DNA from 2 places in the Mycoplana sp. 10N416 genome. Region 2 is predicted to be linked to the other one. Evidence: predicted binding sites of a transcription regulator. Region 2 holds the regulator's gene; the other holds the start of a gene.
What was found. Region 2 encodes LexA, which represses DNA repair genes until DNA is damaged. Its sites were predicted from a motif close to TGTTCNNNNTGTGTTCNG; they were not measured.

Region 1 (6,831 bases), on a different contig from region 2:
GTTCGGCCGCCTCGTATTCGGCTTCGCCGTTACGGAAGCTCTGGGCATCTTCTCGCTGCTCGTCGCCCTGCTGCTGCTCTTCGCCGTCTAATAACGGCTGGAAGACCGGACCACGGCCGGCTGCGGCCGTGGTCCGCTTACTGTTTGAGTGCACCTGGAGGTGAGCATGTCTGCGACCGCGGCCAAGGCCGAGTCCATCCCATTCACGATCGCTCAGGCCGAGACCACGACGGAAACGCACGACGCTGCTCCGGCGGGCGACGCGCATCAGGCTGCTCCGGCGACCGATGCCCAAGGCGCTGCCGCTCCCACTGGCGAACTGCACACCGAGACGGGTGTCGCCCACGGCGAAGAGAGCGGTATATTCCCGCCGTTCGACGCATCCACCTTTCCCTCCCAGGTCCTGTGGCTGGCGATCACCTTCGGCATTTTCTACCTGATCATGTCCAAGATCATCGTGCCGCGCGTCGGCTCGATCCTCGAGACGCGCCACGACCGCATCGCCCAGGATCTTGACGAGGCCGCTCGCCTGAAGACCGAAGCGGACACCGCAATTTCGACCTATGAGCAGGAACTGGCCGATGCCCGCACCAAGGGCCACGCCATCGCCGCCGAGGCTCGCGATGCCGCCAAGGCCAAGGCTGACGCCGAGCGCCTGAAGATCGAAGAAAGCCTCAACGGCAAGATCGCCGCCGCCGAGACCCGCATCGCCGGGATCAAGGACAAGGCCCTCGCCGACGTCGGCGCAATCGCCGAAGAAACCGCTGCGGCTGTGATCGAGCAGCTCATCGGCGGCAAGACCACCAAGACCGAGATCGCGGCCGCGGTGAAGTCGGCGGCAGCGAAGTAAGGAAGCGGACCATGGCATTTGACGCAACTTTCTACGCCTTCGTTGGTCTCGTCCTCTTTCTGGCGCTGATCGTTTACCTGAAGGTCCCCGGCGCGATGGGCAAGGCCCTCGACCAGCGGGCCGACAAGATCTCGAACGAGCTCATGGAGGCCAAGCGCCTGCGCGAAGAGGCCCAGAGCCTGCTGGCCGAATACCAGCGCAAGCGCAAGGAAGCCGAGGCAGAGGCAGCCGCCATCGTGGCGACCGCGCAGCGCGAGGCAGAGGCGCTGACGGCTGAAGCCAAGCAGAAGACGGAAGAGTATGTAACCCGTCGCACCGCACTGTCGGAGCAGAAGATCAAGCAGGCCGAGGCCGACGCGATCAACGCCGTTCGTTCGGCCGCCGTCGATCTCGCCATCAGCGCCGCCGAGAACGTGCTTTCGAGCAAGTCCGATGCTGCCACCAGCAAGTCGCTGTTCGACAAGGCCGTCGCGGAAGTGAAGACCCGCTTGAACTAAGGGTCGGTGACATTCCCAAGAGAATTGAAAGGCCGGAGCGATCCGGCCTTTTGTCGTTTGAGGTCGTGCGGCGACTTCTCCTGCGTAGGTAAGCCGGAGTTTGGCAAGGGCCCTTGAGTTTCGGGACGCTGGCTGATCGTTTGATGGGTGACGGGCTGAGCAGCGGCAGAAACGGTTCACGCGCCGAAAAACACTTGGCTTGCATGCTTTTCGGCAAGCGTTGCAATGGGTCTATCTTCGTCGGGAAGGGGCACTGTCCTCGTCCATTTCCTAAACCGAAGCCATCTCCTTCGACGCGGACATCAACCGGCGTACGGGTCGGACAGCGTCAGTCTTGGGCGTCCACCCTGAATGGTCGAAAACTCATGCGATGCAGAGTACAGGGGCCGAACTCACCGATCGCCGCGCGATGGCGCTCTGTCGCATAGCCGGCATGGGCGTCGAAGCCATAGCCCGGATAGGTGCTTTCGGCACAGGTCATCATCCGGTCGCGAACGACCTTGGCAATGATGGACGCCGCGGCAATTGAAAGCACGCGGGCGTCCCCTTTGACGACCGCCTTGCCCGCGCAGGCAAGTCCGGGCGGGACGTCCAGTCCGTCGGTCAGGACCAGGCCGGGCCGCGCGGGAAGGCCGAACACCGCTCTGCGCATCGCGTCCAGACTGGCTTTGCGAATATCCGTGCGGTCGATCCGGCGCGCGCTCGAAGAGGCGACTGATACCATCGCGGTCGCCAGGATCTCGGTAAACAGCGCCTCGCGCTTTGCCGCCGTCAATTGCTTGGAGTCGTGCAGGCCATCCGGAATTCTCTCCGGGTCGAGGATGACGGCCGCCGCCACCACCGGCCCGGCGAGCGGCCCGCGCCCGGCCTCGTCCGCACCGGCGACCGGCCATTGGCCGGCCTTGCGGGCGGCCAGTTCCATCAGGAAGTCCGGGCCTTCGGGAAGGTCGAAGAGGAGGGGGGAATCGGTGGTCGCGCGGCGTGGCATGCGGCGACCCTCGCACGACCGACCGATTCCCTGCAAGTCCCTCGGCGAGGCGGCACCGAGGGAACCACGACATTGCTGGGGACGGTGCAATGTCGATTTCGTTTGGCAGTCGGATCATGTGGCCGTTGTCCTTGCAAGCCTTTGGCTTGCGACCGGTCTCAACCGCCAGGAGTGATGTCAGAGCAACGAGAGCTGGACGCCGCTGCCGGACGGTGGAACGAACAGATCGGTTGAAAGGCTCCGTCGGATCCGGTTCAGCTTGAGCCGCTTGGCCGCCAGCTCGAACCGCCGCGCGATCTGCCAGGCGTATGGGCCGGCGCCCTTCATCCGCTTGCCGAACTCGGCGTCATAGTCCTTGCCGCCCCGCATCGAGCGCACCAGCGACATCACGTGTCGATAGCGATCCGGATATTCCCGCAGCAGCCAGTCCCGAAACAACGGGCTGACTTCGAGCGGCAGACGCAGGAGCACATAGCTCGCCTCCTGGGCACCGGCAGCCTTGCCGGACTCAAGGATCCGTTCCAACTCGTGGTCGTTCAGGCCGGGGATAAGCGGCGCCGCCATCACGCTGACCGGAACGCCGGCCTCCGACAATGCACGCATTGCTTCGAGCCGCCGCGTAGGCGTTGCCGCGCGCGGCTCCATCGTGCGGGCCAGCTTGCGGTCGAGCGTCGTCACCGACAGGCCGACCCAGGCAAGCCCTTTTGCAGCCATGCGCGAAAGGATATCGATATCGCGCATGACGAGGGCCGACTTGGTGACGATCGAGACGGGATGGTCGGCGGCTTCCAGGACTTCGAGAATCTGGCGCATGATGCGCCACTCCTTTTCGATCGGCTGATAGGGATCCGTGTTCGTGCCGATCGCGATCACCCGAGGCCGGTAACCGGGCTTGGAAAGTTCGCGTTCCAGCAGTCGCGGTGCGTCGGGCTTGGCAAACAGCTTCGCTTCGAAGTCCAGCCCGGCGGAAAGCCCCATGAAGGCGTGTGACGGGCGGGCAAAGCAATAGATGCAGCCGTGCTCACAGCCGCGATAGGGGTTGACCGAGCGATCGAACGGGATGTCGGGTGACTCGTTGCGGGTGATAATGCTGCGCGGCTTCTCCACCTGCACTTCGGTCTTGAACGGCGGCAGGTCCTCCAAGGATTCCCAACCGTCATCAAAGCTCTCTCGTGTCTGCGGCTCGAAGCGGCCGGAAAAGTTCAAGCCGGCCCCGCGTCCGCGACGCCGATCAATATCGATGCGCAGACCCGTCTGCGCCATCAGCGCATCGGCAATATCGACCGTATTGGCGGGCGCGAGCGCGCCCTCCCTGAGGCTTTGCAGTTCGGTCATCGGGGTTCTCCATTGAGGGGATCTCTCCCCTCCAATGACTTTATTCCTAACAGTGAAAAGAGAACAAGACAAGAACAAATCTTGTTTTCCGCGCAATTGCCCCAAAGCTCCGCCCGACCGGTTGGCGCCGTCCGTGCGGGCATCAGAAGCTCCAGGCGGATTCGCCAATGCCTTCAGTGGCTTTGTTTGCTGCAATGCGGTATTGGTCGCAAATGCTGACGGTCTTGATGGAATGCCACAATGACGAGCCCGAGCTGGCGCAGACCCTGTCCGCGCTTGTTCCCGGCGCCGTCGAGGGATTGGTGCGGGATGTCATCGTGCTCGATCATGGTTCGTCCGATGGCTCGGCCAAGGTGGCAGACGCTGCGGGCTGCATTTTTCTGACGCATTGGGACCTGCATGAGGTGGTAAGCTCCGCACGGGGCGAGTGGCTGCTGCTGCTGGAGCCGGGAGCCCGGCCATTAAGCGGTTGGACCGATGCCGTCGGCGAATATATTGGCACGAGCCAGGCGCCCGCGCGCTTTGTCGGCTCGCACAATCATCGCCGGCCGTTTCTTCGGCGGCTGCTCGGTCGGCGAACCGCGCTGGAGCAAGGACTGCTCCTTTCGAAACGACAGGCAATCGCGCTTGCCGCGCCAAACGCCAGCCTCGCGGGGATTGCAACCGGCGTCGCGGCCCGGCAACTGGTCGCCGAGATCGTACCCGCCTGGGCGGTTCGCGCGATGCGGCAGAAAGTCGGGGCATAGCCCAAGAGAAGGTGGCCGGCTGCTTATTTGCGCTTAAGGTGCTCGTCGAGGCGCGGCATGATCTCGACGAAGTTGCAGGGCAGGTGGCGGTAGTCCAGTTGCGCGGCAAGGATGCCGTCCCAGGCATCGCGGCAGGCGCCGGGCGAGCCGGGCAGCACGAAGATGAAGGTCGCGTTTGCGACGCCGCCGGTGGCGCGGGACTGTATGGTCGAGGTGCCGATCTTGTCGTAGGAGATGCGGTGGAACACCTCCGAAAACCCGTCCATCTTCTTCTCGAACAACGGCTCCAGCGCTTCGGGCGTCACGTCGCGGCCGGTGAAACCGGTCCCACCGGTGGTGATCACGACGTCGACGCCGGCATCCTTCGTCCAACCTTCGACCTGCGCGCGGATCGCCGCCTTGTCGTCCGCAACGATCGCGCGCGCGGCGAGCCGGTGCCCGGCCTTCTCCAGCCGCTCCACCAGCGTGTCGCCCGAGCGGTCGTCTGCGGGCGTGCGCGTGTCGGACACGGTCAGAATGGCGATCGAAAGAGGAATGAAGGGTCTCGTCTCGTCAAGCCGTGCCATGTGGTTCCCCTCCGTCATAACTTTCGGTCGCAACAACGAACCAGTCTGGCCGCGCCGATTCCAGCACGGCGGCGGCCCGGTGCGCCGCATCCGCGGTATCGTACAGGCCAAAGCAGGTGGCACCAGAGCCGGACATGCGTATCAGACGGGCGCCAGTTCTGATCAACTCTGTTCGTACCGCGTCGATTTCCGGACAGATGGCGCGCGCCGGTTCTTCCAGATCGTTGCGCATTGATTGCATCGCTGCAAGCCATGCCGCCGCGTCGGTGAGGGCCGCCGGTGGAGCGAGGCGCGGGTTTTCCTTCGTGGCAAGCCGCCGGAAGATGTCCGGCGTCGAAACGCCGACAAGGGGATTGACGAGAACGATCGGAAAAGAGGGCAGTGCGTCAAGCATGGTCAGCTGTTCGCCAATGCCACGGGCGACGAGCGGCCGCGAAGAAAGGCACATCGGGACGTCGGCGCCCAGTTGCAGCGCCAGGTCCGCCAGATCGGCTGCCGTAAACGAGGCGCCCCAGTGCCGCAAGAGCGCGCGTAGGGTAGCGGCCGCGTCGGCAGAGCCGCCGCCGATGCCGGAGGCGACAGGCAGGTTCTTTTCCAGGTGCAAGTGAACGGGCGGGGCGGCCTTGCCCCTGTGCTGCAGCGCCGCCCGGAGCAGGTCGCGTGCCGCGAGCACGAGATTGCTGGTCGCCGGTGCGTCCCGCAGCTGGGGCGCAAACCGACCCGATAGCCTGAACCGGTCCGCCTCCGCTGGCGCCACGCCGACGCGGTCGCCGAACCGGGTGAAGGTGACGAGCATGTCGAGGAGGTGGTAGCCATCGGCCCGTCGGCCGACGACATGCAGCGCCAGATTGATCTTGGCTGGTGCCGCCTCTGCCAGCACGAAACCCGTCATGCCTTCATCGAAAGCCATTGCCGGATCAGGATTTCTTGTCGCTTTCCGTGACCTTCAGCGATGGGGTCTTGATCGGCTCCTTGCCGTCGGTCGCCTGGGCAGCGGCCGGCGGTGCATCGGTGGGCTCAGGCAGTCCGGATTCGATTTTCGCCTTGATCTTGGGGATCTCGGCTTCTTCGGGCTTGAGACCGAGTGCGCGGTTCCACTGGAAGGTCGCCTCCAGCTTGCGGCCAACGCGCCAGTAGGCGTCGCCGAGATGGTCGTTGATCGTCGCATCGCCCGCCCGCAATTCGGCGGCGCGCTCCAGTTCCGCCACCGCGTCGTCGAACTGGCCGAGGCGGAAGTAGGCCCAGCCGAGCGAATCGACGATATAGCCGTCGTCGGGCTTGACGCTGACGGCCTTGCGGATCATCTCCAGCCCTTCCGCCAGATTGATGTTCATATCCACCCAGGAATAGCCGAGATAGTTCAGCACCTGCGGCTGGTCCGGGTTCAGCTCCAGCGCCTTGCGGAAGTTCGGCTCGGCGAGTTCCCATTTCTTCTGGCGTTCGTAGGCGATGCCGCGCTGGAAGAAGATCGTCCAGTGCGAGCGGTTGGGTACGTTGCCGATCACCTCGACCGCGCGGTCGTAGACCTCGCCCATCTCCTTGTATTCCTTGGCATCGGAAAGGACGCTGCCATAGGCGAGATAGCTGCGCAGGTCCTGCGGATCCGCTTCGATCAACGCCTTCAGGTGCTTCTTGGCGTCGTCCACCTTGCCGAGGTCGGCGAGCTGCAGACCGAGCTGTAGCTCGGAGATGCGGCGCATCGGCGAATCCTTCGGTACCTTCTGGTAGTACTCGATCGCCAGTTCCGGCTTCTTCTGGTTTTCCGCAATGCCACCGAGCAGAACCAGCGTGTCGGGGCTGTCGGGATCGAGCGCGCGCGCGATCTGCAGATAGAGCGACACGATGTCTT
Region 2 (6,831 bases):
GAAGCCGAGCGCCTTGAGCGTGATGCCGGAATAGAAGTCGATGTTCGGGTACAGCTTCTTCTCGATGAAGTATTCATCGGTGAGCGCGATGCGCTCCAGTTCCATGGCGACTTCCAGCATCGGGTCGTCCTTGATGCCGAGTTCGCCAAGAACCTCGTGCGTCGTCTTCTGCATGATGCGGGCGCGCGGGTCGTAGTTCTTGTAGACGCGGTGGCCGAAGCCCATCAGGCGGAACGGATCGTTCTTGTCCTTGGCGCGGGCAACGAATTCCGGGATGCGATCAGCCGTGCCGATCTCCGCCAGCATGTTCAGCGCCGCCTCGTTCGCGCCGCCGTGAGCCGGACCCCAGAGGCAGGCGATGCCGGCTGCGATGCAGGCAAACGGGTTGGCTCCCGAAGAGCCGGCGAGGCGTACCGTCGACGTCGACGCGTTCTGCTCATGGTCGGCGTGGAGAATGAAGATGCGATCCATCGCCCGCGACAGGACTGGGTTGACGGTGTACTCCTCGCAGGGCACGGCAAAGCACATGCGCAGGAAGTTCGACGCGTAGTCGAGATCGTTCTTCGGGTAAACGAACGGCTGGCCGATGTGGTACTTGTAGGCCATCGCCGCGATCGTCGGCATCTTGGCGATCATGCGTAGCGATGCAACCATGCGCTGGTGCGGATCGGTGATGTCGGTGGAGTCGTGGTAGAAGGCCGACAGCGCGCCGACGACGCCGCACATCACCGCCATCGGGTGGGCGTCGCGGCGGAAGCCGGTGAAGAACTTCGACATCTGCTCGTGCACCATCGTGTGGTGGGTGACGCGATAGTCGAAGTCATCCTTCTGCGCCTTGGTCGGCAGCTCGCCGTAGAGGAGCAGGTAGCACGCTTCCAGAAAATCGCCGTGCTCCGCCAGTTGCTCGATCGGATAGCCGCGATGCAGGAGAACGCCTTCGTCACCGTCGATGTAGGTGATTCTGGACTCGCACGAGGCCGTCGAGGTGAAGCCCGGGTCATAGGTGAAAGTGCCGGTCTGCTTGTAGAGCGTGCCGATGTCGATCACCGACGGACCGATTGATCCGGATCGCAATGGCAACTCCACCTTCTTGTCACTGACAGTGACTTCCGCGCTCTTTCCCGTCATGAGGATCTCCATCTGCTGGTGTGGCACAGGCAGTGCCGATCGTGGGCGTGCCGCTTTGCTAGCCCAAATTGCCTCACGTGCCAAGCAAGACGAAGGCTGCATTTGTGCAATGCAAAAACAAACATTCCGGCATCGCAATATCTACTCTTCCTCGCCAGTTGCAAGCAACTTATGGGCGAGATTCGAGAATTGTGGAGGGGGCATTCTTTCTCGGAGATCAGGCGCATTGGCGCCGAATTGGCAATTGCAAATCACAATCTGAAGTTGCATTATGCTGCTGGATGTGGCTGGGGCGGAGGCCATGGGGGAGGGAAACGCTACCAAAGTCGCAGTCCCGGCCGCCAGCGCGGCCCGGACCCCGCAGAACCTGCAGACGGCGAGCCAGCCGGTCGCAATCGCGAGCGGCCGAACGGTCATGCTTGCGGGGCGGCGGGGTGGTGCAAAGCGCTGGTTTGCTGGCGCCCTGTCGTCGGGGTTAGCAGCCTGGGAGCGGGAGCGAGACCATGGCAGCGTCTTTCTGTTCGTTCCCGTATTCATCGGCACAGGGGCATGGACCTGGTACGCGCTCGCCCGCGATCCGCCGCTGGTGCCGCTGCTGATCGTACTGCTTGGATTCGGGCTGATCGCGGTGGTCCTGCGGCATCGCCAGACTCTCCTGTCCTTTGTCACGCGCGCGGCATTCCTGCTGCTTCTCGGAATCGCGCTCTCCGCGGTCGAAAGCTGGCGGCTTTCCACCGTCATGCTGGATCAGCCGGTGACGACGACGATTACGGGGAGGGTGCTGTCTCGCGAAGCCGATGACCGCGGCCGCCTGCGGTACCGGGTGGCGCTGCTGACGACCGACGGCCCGACATTGCGGCGTCCGCCCGACCACGTCAGTCTCCTTGCGCGCAGTCCCCATACGCCGCTGCCGATCGGCAGCGGGATCGTCGGACGCGCGCGGCTGAATCCGCCGTCGGGACCGGCGTTGCCGGGTCTCAACGACTTTGCTTTCGACGCCTATTTCGCCGGAACCGGGGCTATCGGATACTTTTACGGCAAACCGGCGGCGACGGAGTTGAACCCGCCGGCGCGAAGTGAAACCGCATACGGTGCAGCAAGCCGAGTGGTGGCCGAATGGCGGAGTGCTATCACGCAACACATTCGTGGCCGCATCGGCGGCGATGCAGGCGCAATTTCTGCCGCCTTGATCACGGCCGAACAGCGCGGCATCAGCCCGAAAACGGTGGAGGCCTTGCGCCAATCGGGCCTCGCGCACGTTCTGGCGATTTCAGGGCTCAACATGGTGCTTGCGGCGGGCACTTTTCTGGTCGGCGCCCGACTGCTGCTGGCGCTGGTTCCGGGCGCAGCCGAACAGTTCCCGATCAAGAAAATCGCAGCCATCGGCGGGTTGATCACGGTCACCCTTTACATCCTGATCTCCGGCGGGGCGGTTTCGGCGGTCCGCTCGTGGCTGATGATCGTCGTCATGCTGTTCGCTGTCCTGTTCGACCGCACCGCCATCAGCCTGCGCAATGTCGCGCTGTCGGCACTGATCATTCTGGCGGTGACGCCTTCCGCGGTCACCGGTCCCGGCTTCCAGATGTCCTATGCGGCAACCCTCGGTCTGGTTGCGGGCTATGCTGCCTGGCGCGACTGGTCCGCGCGGCGCCACAGGTGGATCGGCGATCGATCACGGATGCTTTCGGTTGCATCTGCGTTTGCCGGTGGGATTCTGCTGTCGTCCCTGATCGGCGGGGTCGCAACGCTCGTCTATTCCATCGGACACTTCCATCGCATCCCGGCCTATGGCCTTGCCGGAAACCTTCTTGCGATGCCGATCACTTCGTTCATCGTCATGCCGACGGCCGTCATCGCCATGCTGCTCATGCCGCTCGGGCTGGACGGCATTCCGCTCGCGATCATGGGACGGGGCGTCGACTGGATCATCGCCATGGCCAATTGGGTTTCCGGCTGGGGCGGAGAGGTAGTCACCGGCAGATTGCCCCCGCTGGCATTCGCGCTCATTGCAGCAGGTGGCGGGTTCCTCTGTCTGCTTCGCACCCGTCTCGCGCTCATCGGCCTTTTACCACTCGTCTTCGGCGTGGCCGTTGTGGCCGTCCGTCCTTCGGATGCGCCGCCCGAGCTTCTCGTATCGGAGGACGGTCGGCTGGTGGCGCTCGTCACGCCGGGAGAGGCCGCCACGAATCGGTCGAAGCCGCCCGATTTCATCTACGATCAATGGCGTCGCGCCCTTCGCATCGAAAGCCATCGTTCGCCATTGTTCCTGACCGATGAAGATGCCGCGCAACGGGAGCCCGCGGGCGGAGGTGGCGCGGGCATCGGTCGCTCGGAGAACTTGGTCGGCCAAGCAGCACCGGAAGCGAGCTCGGGTGCACGACAGCGCCGAAGTACGGAACGGGAAGTGGTGCTTGACGCTGCTGCGATGGCGCGTGCGCGCGCTGACATGCGTGCGGCGTTCGCCACAGCCGCCAACGACAAGCGATTCGTTTGCCGCCGCAAGGCGTGGTGCGCCGGTGTTGCGCCGGCCGGTTGGCGTGTCCTCGCGGTCGAGGACCCGGCCTTTCTCGGAACTGCCTGCGACAGTGCCGATCTCGTGGTCGTGCCACGATACCTTCGAATGGAAACCTGCCGTTCGGGCGCTCGACTCGTTTCGGCGCGCAGCCTGCGCCGCACCGGCGCCCTTGAAATAACGCCGCAGCCGGTCGATCCGACCGGCCGCGCAAGTTACAGCGTCCGCAATGCTGTCACGACGCTTCATCGCCCCTGGAGCCGGCACCGTCTGTACGACTGGCGGACGAACACATATCTCGACTTAGAAGACGCAGTCAGTGATACCGGCGAATGAGGCCGACGAGCTTGCCTTGAATCTTCACCCGGTCGGGGCCGAAGATGCGGGTCTCGTAGGCAGGATTGGCGGCTTCCAAAGCAATGGAGGCGCCCTTGCGGCGGAAACGCTTCAGCGTCGCCTCCTCGTCGTCGACGAGAGCCACGACGATCTCTCCCGGGTTGGCGGAGTTGGTGTTGCGGATGATGACGGTATCTCCGTCGAGGATCCCGGCCTCGATCATCGAGTCGCCCTTGACTTCAAGCGCATAATGCTCGCCAGCGCCGAGCATCTCCATGGGAACCGCGATGTCATGGGTGTTGTTCTGGATTGCCGAGATCGGCACGCCGGCGGCGATGCGCCCCATGACCGGAACCGAAGCCGACCCGTCCGCGGCCGCGGGCTTGGCCGGGGAGGGCGCCGTCGCCGGCTTGCCAAGGCTTCCTTCGATGACGGACGGGGAAAAGCCACGCCGCGCCTTCAGGCTCGGAGAATAGGCCTCGGGCAGCTTTATCACCTCGAGTGCGCGCGCCCGATTTGGCAGCCGGCGGATAAAGCCGCGCTCCTCGAGGGCGGTGATCAACCGGTGAATGCCCGATTTCGAGGCGAGATCGAGCGCATCCTTCATCTCGTCGAATGACGGCGGAATGCCGGTCTCCTTCATCCGCTCGTGGATGAACAGGAGCAGTTCCTGTTGTTTGCGGGTCAGCATGGCTCGTCACCCAGAATCGTGAAACAAATCCAGAACAGACACTATCTGTTCCATATGTGTTCCGCAAGGGGGCAAATTTCAATCAAAGGTGCAGTCGCTCGTTTGAAATTCTAAGCTGTGATACCGGCGGGAAATTCCATTGTCCGGGAAAGACCTTATGAGGGACAAGGTCTTTCCCTGTTCAACTGCGACACGGCCGGTGAGGCTGTTATGGGCACGCGGCGACGTAGCGGCGGCCGTAGCGATCGCGGTAGTAGCAACGACCAGGCTGTCCGGCCACATGGCCGATGACCGCGCCGGAAACACCGCCGATGGCGGCTCCGACGGCGGCGCCGCGGACGTCATTGGTGATGGCGCCGCCGATCACGGCGCCGGTGGCTGCGCCGATGCCGGCGCCCCTCTCGGTTGGCGTGCAGCCGACGGCTGCGAGCCCGGCCAGAACGAGCACTAGGGAAATCTTGGTCATGTCCATTCCTTCCTCTCTCGTTGATTCTCTTGCCTCTCGTAATCTTGTCCATCCGAACGAACGGTCAAGTGTAATCCGGTTTTTCGGCCAGGTACAACCGCTCGTGGCGCGGCGGCCCAGGCAGGTTATTGGTTCTGTCTCTTCTCAATCGGCGGCCGGCAAGTACGGGGCAAAAAAGCCCGCTTTTCCGATTTTGTGCTGACACCACGATTGTTGATCGGCGTTACAGTTCCCGCGGTGAGCTAGTATCCGCGGCCATTCCGGTCAGGCAGCTCAAGTCCTGTCGCGGCGGTCCAAAGCGGCAACAGCGTCATCATTCACGGTACTGGACAGGAGCACGGCGATCCAGCGGGTCGCCGGCACCTGTGCTGCGTATTCGATGAGGCAAATCAGGATGGGAACGCCAATGAAGGCACCCGGAAGGCCCCACATGAAACTCCAAAAGAACACGGAGAAAATCACGGCGAACGGTGAAATCGCGAGCGAAGCACCGGTCAGCCGTGGCTCCAGGTAGCTGCCGATGACAAATTGGATAAGGTTCAGTCCGACGAAGACGAACACTGCGGATTGCCACGAATCGAACTGGGCAATCGCAAACAAGGTGGGGAAGACCGTCGCCACGAATGGCCCGAGGAAAGGAATGTAATTGAGGGCGAACGCAATCGCTCCCCAGGCCGCAGCCAACTCAAGACCAACGAACCGGGCGAATATCCAAACGACCAACCCCGTCAGGATACTGGCAAACGTACGCACGGCCATGAAGCGTCGAAGCTTGGCACCGATCCTTCTGTTCGCCGCCAGAATCCGCGCACCGTGCGGTTGGACGCTCGGCAACAGCAGGCGTCGCTTGACGTCCTCCACTTCCAGAAGGCCGAGCATGACGGATATGAAGATCACCAGCGTGAAACCGGCGAAACTGTTCATGCGTCCGGCGACCCCTTGCAGCAATCCGACGAGCGTGCCGACGTTGAACCGCTCTGCCAACGGGCCGGCGATCGCCACACCATGCTCTTCCAGCCATTGGGCCCAATCGAGGTAGATCGTCTGAAAACGGCCGGCGTTGAGGAACAGCCAATGCCCGAGGACACCCAGCCCCCAGGCAATCGACGACCCCACGGAGACCACCGCGATGATCGTCACGGTCAGCGCTATGAGCAGCGCAAGCAGCCGCGGCATCACCTTCTGGAGGGCGGCCTGGACCGGCCATATCAACGCGATGACCAGAATGGAAAACGCGAACGGAACGAAGACCGATTGTGCGGCGTGCAGCAGCGCAAGAACGAGTATGCCGGCGGTTATCAGTCCGGTCATTTGTCCTTGTTCTTTGACCATCCACAGTTCCCGATCTTGGTCGGCAAGACTTTACGCGGGGTCCGATGCGGACCGCAAGACCTCGTTCAGTACCCCTTCGATCTGCCAGGTCAGCCGTCGGACACGCTAGTGTGCGCTATAGGCACCGTCCACGAGATGATAGCTGCCCGTGATGAAGCTCGCCTCGTCCGAAAGCAAGAAGCAGACGAGTGCGGCGACTTCCTCCGGGCGCCCTCGTCGCCCCATCGGCTGCAGCGATTCCATCCGACGGCTGCTCGCCAGTTGCGGATGCTCCGTCAGGAGCGGGGTTTCGATCCAGCCGGGACCGACGGCGTTGATGCGGATACCGAACTTGGCATACTCGATTGCCGCGACCTTGGTCAGTCC

Region 1: a site for LexA is predicted at 3,730-3,747, ahead of AC1DDS_RS02950 (PA0069 family radical SAM protein). Genes of this name have one in related genera too.

The regions. Positions count from the first base shown of each region.
Region 1 is NZ_JBFTIM010000001.1:608,494-615,324, reverse strand. It holds gene AC1DDS_RS02970 (F0F1 ATP synthase subunit C) at 1-91, shown strand, start outside; gene AC1DDS_RS02965 (F0F1 ATP synthase subunit B) at 167-850, shown strand; gene AC1DDS_RS02960 (F0F1 ATP synthase subunit B) at 862-1,347, shown strand; gene AC1DDS_RS02955 (ribonuclease HII) at 1,676-2,335, opposite strand; gene AC1DDS_RS02950 (PA0069 family radical SAM protein) at 2,513-3,670, opposite strand; gene AC1DDS_RS02945 (glycosyltransferase family protein) at 3,883-4,416, shown strand; gene moaB (molybdenum cofactor biosynthesis protein B) at 4,440-4,982, opposite strand; gene AC1DDS_RS02935 (4-(cytidine 5'-diphospho)-2-C-methyl-D-erythritol kinase) at 4,969-5,892, opposite strand; gene AC1DDS_RS02930 (tetratricopeptide repeat protein) at 5,900-6,831, opposite strand, start outside.
Region 2 is NZ_JBFTIM010000010.1:119,690-126,520, forward strand. It holds gene gltA (citrate synthase) at 1-1,128, opposite strand, end outside; gene AC1DDS_RS20225 (ComEC/Rec2 family competence protein) at 1,400-3,976, shown strand; gene lexA (transcriptional repressor LexA) at 3,957-4,667, opposite strand; gene AC1DDS_RS20235 (YMGG-like glycine zipper-containing protein) at 4,876-5,133, opposite strand; gene AC1DDS_RS20240 (AI-2E family transporter) at 5,407-6,444, opposite strand; gene AC1DDS_RS20245 (SDR family NAD(P)-dependent oxidoreductase) at 6,571-6,831, opposite strand, start outside.